Regions from separate parts of the Pseudoalteromonas sp. PAB 2.2 genome, predicted to be linked through region 2. Evidence: predicted binding sites of a transcription regulator. Region 2 holds the regulator's gene; the other holds the start of a gene.

Region 1 (3,428 bases), on a different contig from region 2:
TACCTAACGTGCGACGACCCATGGTTGCGTTTTTCGCTGCAGGGACAGGGTAGTCTTGGAAATCAAGTAAGTTATCAAGCGCACGTACTGCAAGTTCAGCAAGCTCTTCTAACTCATCAAGTGACTCAATTGCACCTAAGTTGAATGCAGAAAGTGTACACAGTGCGATTTCGCCTTCTTCGTCCATTACGTTACTAAGTGGCTTAGTCGGTAATGCAATTTCTAAACATAAGTTAGACTGACGGATCGGTGCTACCGTTGAGATAAACGGGCTATGAGTATTACAGTGGTCAACGTTTTGTAAGTAAATACGACCTGTACTAGCACGCTCTTGTGCGAACATTGAGAACAGCTCAATCGCTTTAATACGTTTTTTACGAATCGACTCATCTTGCTCGTATTTTACGTATAGCTCATCAAATTTAGCTTGGTCTTCGAAGAATGCATCGTAAAGACCCGGTACGTCTGATGGGCTGAATAAAGTAATGTAGTCGTCTTTAATTAAACGGCTGTACATTAATTTGTTGAACTGTACACCGTAATCTAGATGACGAACACGGTTGTCATCAACACCACGGTTATTTTTAAGGACTAATAAGTTTTCAACTTCTAAATGCCACAGCGGGTAGAATAGGGTTGCTGCACCACCACGGACACCGCCTTGAGAACAGCTCTTAACCGCCGTTTGGAAGTGTTTATAAAATGGAATACACCCAGTATGGTATGCTTCACCGTTACGGATTGGGCTACCTAAAGCACGAATACGGCCCGCATTAATACCAATACCTGCACGTTGTGATACGTATTTTACAATCGCAGATGATGTCGCATTAATTGAATCAAGGCTATCACCACACTCAATCAGTACACATGAACTAAATTGACGCGTAGGTGTACGCACACCAGCCATAATAGGAGTCGGCAATGAAATTTTGAATGTCGAAACCGCGTCATAAAAGCGCTTGATGTAATCAAGGCGTGTTTCTCGAGGGTAGTCAGAGAATAAGCTCGCTGCCACTAAGATATATAAAAACTGCGCGCTTTCGTAAATTTCACCCGTTACACGGTTCTGTACTAGGTATTTCCCTTCAAGCTGCTTTACAGCGGCATAGCTGAAGTTTAGATCACGGTTATGATCAATATACGCATCTAACTCGTCAATTTCTTGCTCAGTGTAATCAACGAGTAAGTGTTGATCATAACGTTTGTCTTCAACCAGTTTTGTAATGTGGTCGTATAAACGCGGCGGCTCAAATTGACCATACGCTTTCTTACGTAAATGGAATACAGCTAAACGAGCAGCAAGGTATTGATAATCAGGGGTATCTTTAGAGATCTGATCGGCTGCTGCTTTAATGATAGTTTCGTGAATGTCGTCAGTACGAATGCCATCGTAAAATTGAATATGTGATTTCAATTCAACTTGTGACACAGACACATTATTTAGACCTTCGGCGGCCCAAGCGATGACGCGATGGATCTTATCTAGATCAAGTGACTCTTTACGGCCGTCACGTTTGCTTACAGATAGCTGTTGGTTCATAGTTTTGCCTGTATTCCTTGGGAAATTATATTTTTAGTGACAAAGGTATTCTTAATTATAATTATTATTAGCACCAGCATGAGTCAATTGAATAACATTTAGCCACAATATCTGGTGTTCTTTAAAACGCAGATCACAAGATAGTGTGGTCTGCGATCATTTGCAAGGGATAGAAATGCCCCATTTTGTGGATAACTATTGGATAAACGAATTGTGTTAGTGAGCATTAACCTTTGATCATTCATTGATGATGAAATTTGTAAAAATCAACTCAAGATCTACAAAAATTATCGTTTTTAAAAATAATTTCTGACTGTTTTTTTTATCAACAAAGTTTGCTTAAAACTCAACCCAATCACAATATATGGTGTTTTAACTTAAAACTAACACTATATATGGATAAATCCATCAGTTGGAGATTGCCAGTTAAAATCTGCGCCCCAGCTCAGTGCGGTATCCACACTTGGTATATAACCCCAAAGTGCAGTTGCACTGTACATATTGGCAGCTTTTGCTGCTTGTATGTCGCGTTCGGCATCACCTATGTATAAGCAACGCGTTGGATCAACATCGAGCATGTTTGCAGTATGAATAAGTGGCTCTGGCGATGGTTTAGCAACTGCTAAGGTATCACCACTCACGACAGCCATGGCATTAGCAAGGCTTGGGATAGCTTGCACCAATGGCTCGGTTAAAAAGCCGGGCTTATTGGTCATGATCCCCCATTTAATGCTGTTTTGCTCAAGTGAGGCGAGAAGTTGCTCAATGCCATTAAAGCACTTGCTATGAATCGCAATGTCTTCTGCATAATAGTCGAGCAGTTGCTGCCTTAATGCTAATTGTTCAACGTCGGGCCATTTATCACCAAAGCCGACCTCTAATAATGCATTGGCCCCATTTGACGCTGCTGGGCGATAAATGCTTTTATCAACAGGCGCGATATTCGCATCTGCTAATACGCGATTTAATGCGCCGCCAAGGTCATCCGCAGTATCGAGTAATGTGCCATCTAAATCAAAAATAAAGGCATCAAAAGCGATATCAGGATTACAACCAGCCATTAGGCAAGTTTCTCAAAATGAAGAATGTAATTAACACTCACATCGTCATTTAAACTGTATTGCTTAGAAAATGGATTATAGCTGAGGCCTGTGCTTGCTCTTACTTTTAAGCCTGCGTCTTCTGCCCATGCAATTAATTGGGCGGGTTTTATAAACTTTTTGTGGTCGTGCGTGCCTTCGGGCACCATTTTTAATAACTTTTCAGCACCCACAATGGCGTATAAATACGCTTTAGGTGTTTTATTTAATGTCGAAAAGAATACATCTGCGCCAGGTTTTGCAAGTTCAGCGACCGCACGAATGATAGAAGCAGGGTCTGGCACGTGCTCTAACATTTCCATACAGGTGATTACATCAAAGCGAGCAGGGTGCTCTTTAGCAAACTCTTCAGCCGGTACTTTCATGTAATCAACAGGGACACCGGTTTCTAAACTGTGTAACTTAGCAACGGTTAATGGCTCTTGACCCATATCGATGCCTGTTACTTTAGCTCCCATGCGTGCCATGCTTTCACTTAAAATGCCGCCACCACAGCCAACATCTAAGGTTTCTTTATCAAATAAGCCGCCAACTTTGTCGGCAACAAAATCCAAGCGAAGAGGATTTATTTCATGAAGAGGTTTGAACTCTCCGTCGCGGTCCCACCAACGTTCAGCGATGGCTTCAAACTTTGCAATTTCTGCATTATCTACATTTTGATGTTCGGTCATAAAAAACTTCCTCGTCAATCTGAGGCCATTATATAGGGGTAAATTAATAAATCGCAAAGATTTAGCGCCTGTAAATCTAAATTAATTGTGGTAGCATGGTCATGAAATAATAAC
Region 2 (3,428 bases):
ACTTAACGCATGGTTCACACGTTAACTTTTCTGGTAAAACGTACAACGCAATTCAATATGGCCTAAATGAAGAAACGGGCGAAATTGATTACGCTCAAGTTGAAGCGCTAGCACTAGAGCACAAACCAAAAATGATCATTGCGGGTTTCTCTGCATACTCAGGTATCGTTGATTGGGCTAAGTTCCGTGAAATCGCTGATAAAGTGGATGCGTACTTATTCGTAGATATGGCACACGTTGCAGGTCTTATTGCGGCTGGCGTATACCCAAGCCCAATTCCTCACGCGCATGTTGTTACAACAACAACTCATAAAACACTAGCGGGTCCTCGTGGCGGTCTAATTGTTTCTGCGTGTGGTGATGAAGAGATCTATAAAAAGCTTAACAGCGCCGTATTCCCGGGTGGCCAAGGTGGTCCTTTATGTCACATCATCGCTGCTAAAGCGGTTGCGTTTAAAGAAGCATTACAGCCTGAATTCAAAACATACCAAGCGCAAGTGGTTAAAAACGCACAAGCAATGGTTGAAGTGTTACAAGAGCGTGGCTATAAAGTTGTTTCTGGTAAAACAGACAACCACTTATTCCTTCTAGACCTAATTGATAAAGATATCACAGGTAAAGATGCTGACGCTGCCCTTGGTAATGCAAACATCACAGTAAACAAAAACTCAGTACCAAATGACCCACGTTCACCGTTTGTAACGTCGGGTCTTCGTATTGGTTCTCCGGCAATTACGCGCCGTGGTTTCAAAGAAGCTGAGTCTAAAGAGCTTGCTGGCTGGATCTGTGACGTACTAGACAACATCAACGATGCATCAGTACAAGCAGAAGTAAAAGAGAAAGTTAAAGCAATCTGTAAAAAACTACCTGTTTACGCTTAATTGCTGGTTAAACCGTAATTAAGATAACAATAGTGTTGTTTTTTGCTATTATAAAGGCCGCTTATTAAGCGGTCTTTTTTTGTTTTTTATAAACGGAAGTTTAACCTTATGCATTGCCCTTTTTGCACAGCAAAAGATACTAAAGTAATCGATTCACGACTTGTTGGCGGTGGTCACCAAGTTAGACGCCGTCGCGAATGCAACGAATGTCACGAGCGTTTTACCACCTTTGAAGGTGCTGAACTTGTTATGCCAAGGGTGATAAAGCAAGACGGTAGTCGAGAACCTTTTAACGAAGACAAATTATTAAATGGCCTGCACCGCGCATTAGAAAAACGCCCAGTGAGTACAGAGCAAATCGAAGAAGTCGTTAACGTGATTAAATCACAGCTACGTGCCACCGGAGAGCGTGAAATCTCAAGCCATTTAATCGGCGAGTGTATTATGGAATCGCTCAAAAAGCTTGATAAAGTAGCTTATGTTAGGTTTGCCTCAGTATATCGCTCATTTGAAGATATTCGTGAGTTTGGCGAAGAAATTGCCCGTTTAGGTGATTAAGCATGTCGTTCACTGAACTTGATAGCATTTATATGGCACGCGCTATTGAGCTTGCCAAACAGGGCCGTTTTACCACGACGCCAAACCCTAATGTGGGTTGTGTACTTGTTAAAGACGGCCATATAGTTGGTGAGGGTTTTCATCAACTTGCCGGGCAGGGTCATGCCGAGGTGAATGCACTGGCCGTTGCTGGCGATAATGCCAAAGGGGCAACAGCCTATGTGACGCTTGAACCTTGCAGTCATTATGGTCGTACTCCGCCCTGTGCTGAAGGTCTAAAAGCGGCCGGTGTGAGTAAAGTGATTGCTGCAATGGTAGACCCAAATCCAGCAGTCAGTGGCCGTGGCTTACAAATATTGGCTGATGCAGGTATTGACGTTGCCTCTGGGTTACTTGAGCAACAGGCGCGCGATTTAAACAAAGGCTTTTTGAAGCGAATGGAAACAGGGTTGCCTTTCGTTACCTGTAAAATGGCCTGTAGTTTAGATGGAAAAACGGCACTTAATAACGGCCAGAGTAAATGGATCACGGGTCCGCAAGCACGCCAAGACGTTCAAGCATTTCGCGCACAAAGCTGCGCAATTTTGAGTGGTGCAGATACCGTTATCAGTGATAACGCCAAATTAAATGTGCGTACTGAAGAGCTGCCATTTGCAATGCCAACATCATTGCCGATACGTCAGCCAACACGTGTGATTATCGATTCGCAAAACAGACTCACCCCAGATCTCGCTTTATTTAGTATTGAGAGTCCGGTGATTATTTTCACAACACAGCTTGATAATCAGCAGCAATGGCCACATTTTGTAAAACACGAAGTGGTGGCAGCTAACAAGAATAAAGTTGATTTATCGGCCGTTTTAGCACGGTTAGCCGAATTACAATTTAATCATATTTGGCTTGAAGCAGGAGCAACCCTAGCGGGCGCTTTTGCACAGCAAGACCTAATAGACGAATACATTGTTTATATTGCCCCTAAGTTAATAGGTGATATGGGCAAAAGCTTACTAAACTTTGCAGAAGTAACAGCCATGGGTGATGTCACTCAATTAACGTTTACCGATACACAGATAATTGGCGACGATATCCGCTTAACAGCGTACAAAGCAAAGCAAGCCACACACACTGAAGATAAAGAGTAGCATTATGTTTACTGGAATAATTGAAGCAACAGGTAAAATTGTTGAATTAACACAAAAACAAGGTGATCTCGCTATTCGTATTCAAAGTAATGATTTGGATATGAAAGACGTAAAACTAGGCGACAGTATTGCAACAAATGGTGTGTGCTTAACAGTAGTTACTAAACATAGCGATGGCTTCAGTGCTGATTTATCAAATGAAACCATTAGCCTGACAGGGTTTGCGCACTATAAAAAAGGCCAAACCGTGAATCTAGAAAAGGCCATGCAGCCAATTTCTCGCCTTGGTGGGCATTTAGTGTCAGGCCATGTTGATGGCATCGCGACAGTTGAAAGCATTACCGCCAATGCCAGAGCAACAGAGTACTGGCTAAGTACCGACCATAATTTAATGAAATACATTCCGTATAAAGGGTCGGTATGTATTGATGGAATTAGTTTAACGGTGAATGAGGTCGAGCAAAATCGCTTCAAGCTGACCATTGTTCCACACACCGCTGAGCAAACGACGATTGCAGAATTTCAAGTGGGCACGCAGGTTAACTTAGAAGTTGATCAAATTGCTCGCTACTTAGAGCGCCTGATCAAAGGGGCTGAACAACCTTCCCGTTCAGACATATCTATGAGCTTGTTAGCGCAAGCTGGTTTTATTAAATAAGCGAAGATACGTCATTATTAATCATACTCTCATGGGCACATTATGAATTTACACAGCGCGCAAGAAATTATCGATGACATTAAAGCCGGTAAAATGGTTATTTTAATGGACGATGAAGATAGAGAAAATGAAGGCGATTTAATTATCGCAGCAGAGCACATAAGTGCAGATGCTATTAATTTTATGGCA

What was found. Region 2 encodes NrdR, which represses ribonucleotide reductase genes. Its sites were predicted from a motif close to AAACACNANATNTNGTGTTT; they were not measured.
Region 1: a site for NrdR is predicted at 1,644-1,663, ahead of nrdA (class 1a ribonucleoside-diphosphate reductase subunit alpha). Genes of this name have one in related genera too.

The regions. Positions count from the first base shown of each region.
Region 1 is NZ_LYPI01000008.1:355,307-358,734, reverse strand. Features, by position in the region: gene nrdA (class 1a ribonucleoside-diphosphate reductase subunit alpha) at 1-1,543, opposite strand, end outside; gene BWD47_RS05685 (HAD family hydrolase) at 1,933-2,604, opposite strand; gene ubiG (bifunctional 2-polyprenyl-6-hydroxyphenol methylase/3-demethylubiquinol 3-O-methyltransferase UbiG) at 2,604-3,314, opposite strand.
Region 2 is NZ_LYPI01000012.1:195,491-198,918, forward strand. Features, by position in the region: gene glyA (serine hydroxymethyltransferase) at 1-881, shown strand, start outside; gene nrdR (transcriptional regulator NrdR) at 990-1,439, shown strand; gene ribD (bifunctional diaminohydroxyphosphoribosylaminopyrimidine deaminase/5-amino-6-(5-phosphoribosylamino)uracil reductase RibD) at 1,442-2,581, shown strand; gene BWD47_RS12220 (riboflavin synthase) at 2,586-3,239, shown strand; gene ribBA (bifunctional 3,4-dihydroxy-2-butanone-4-phosphate synthase/GTP cyclohydrolase II) at 3,282-3,428, shown strand, end outside.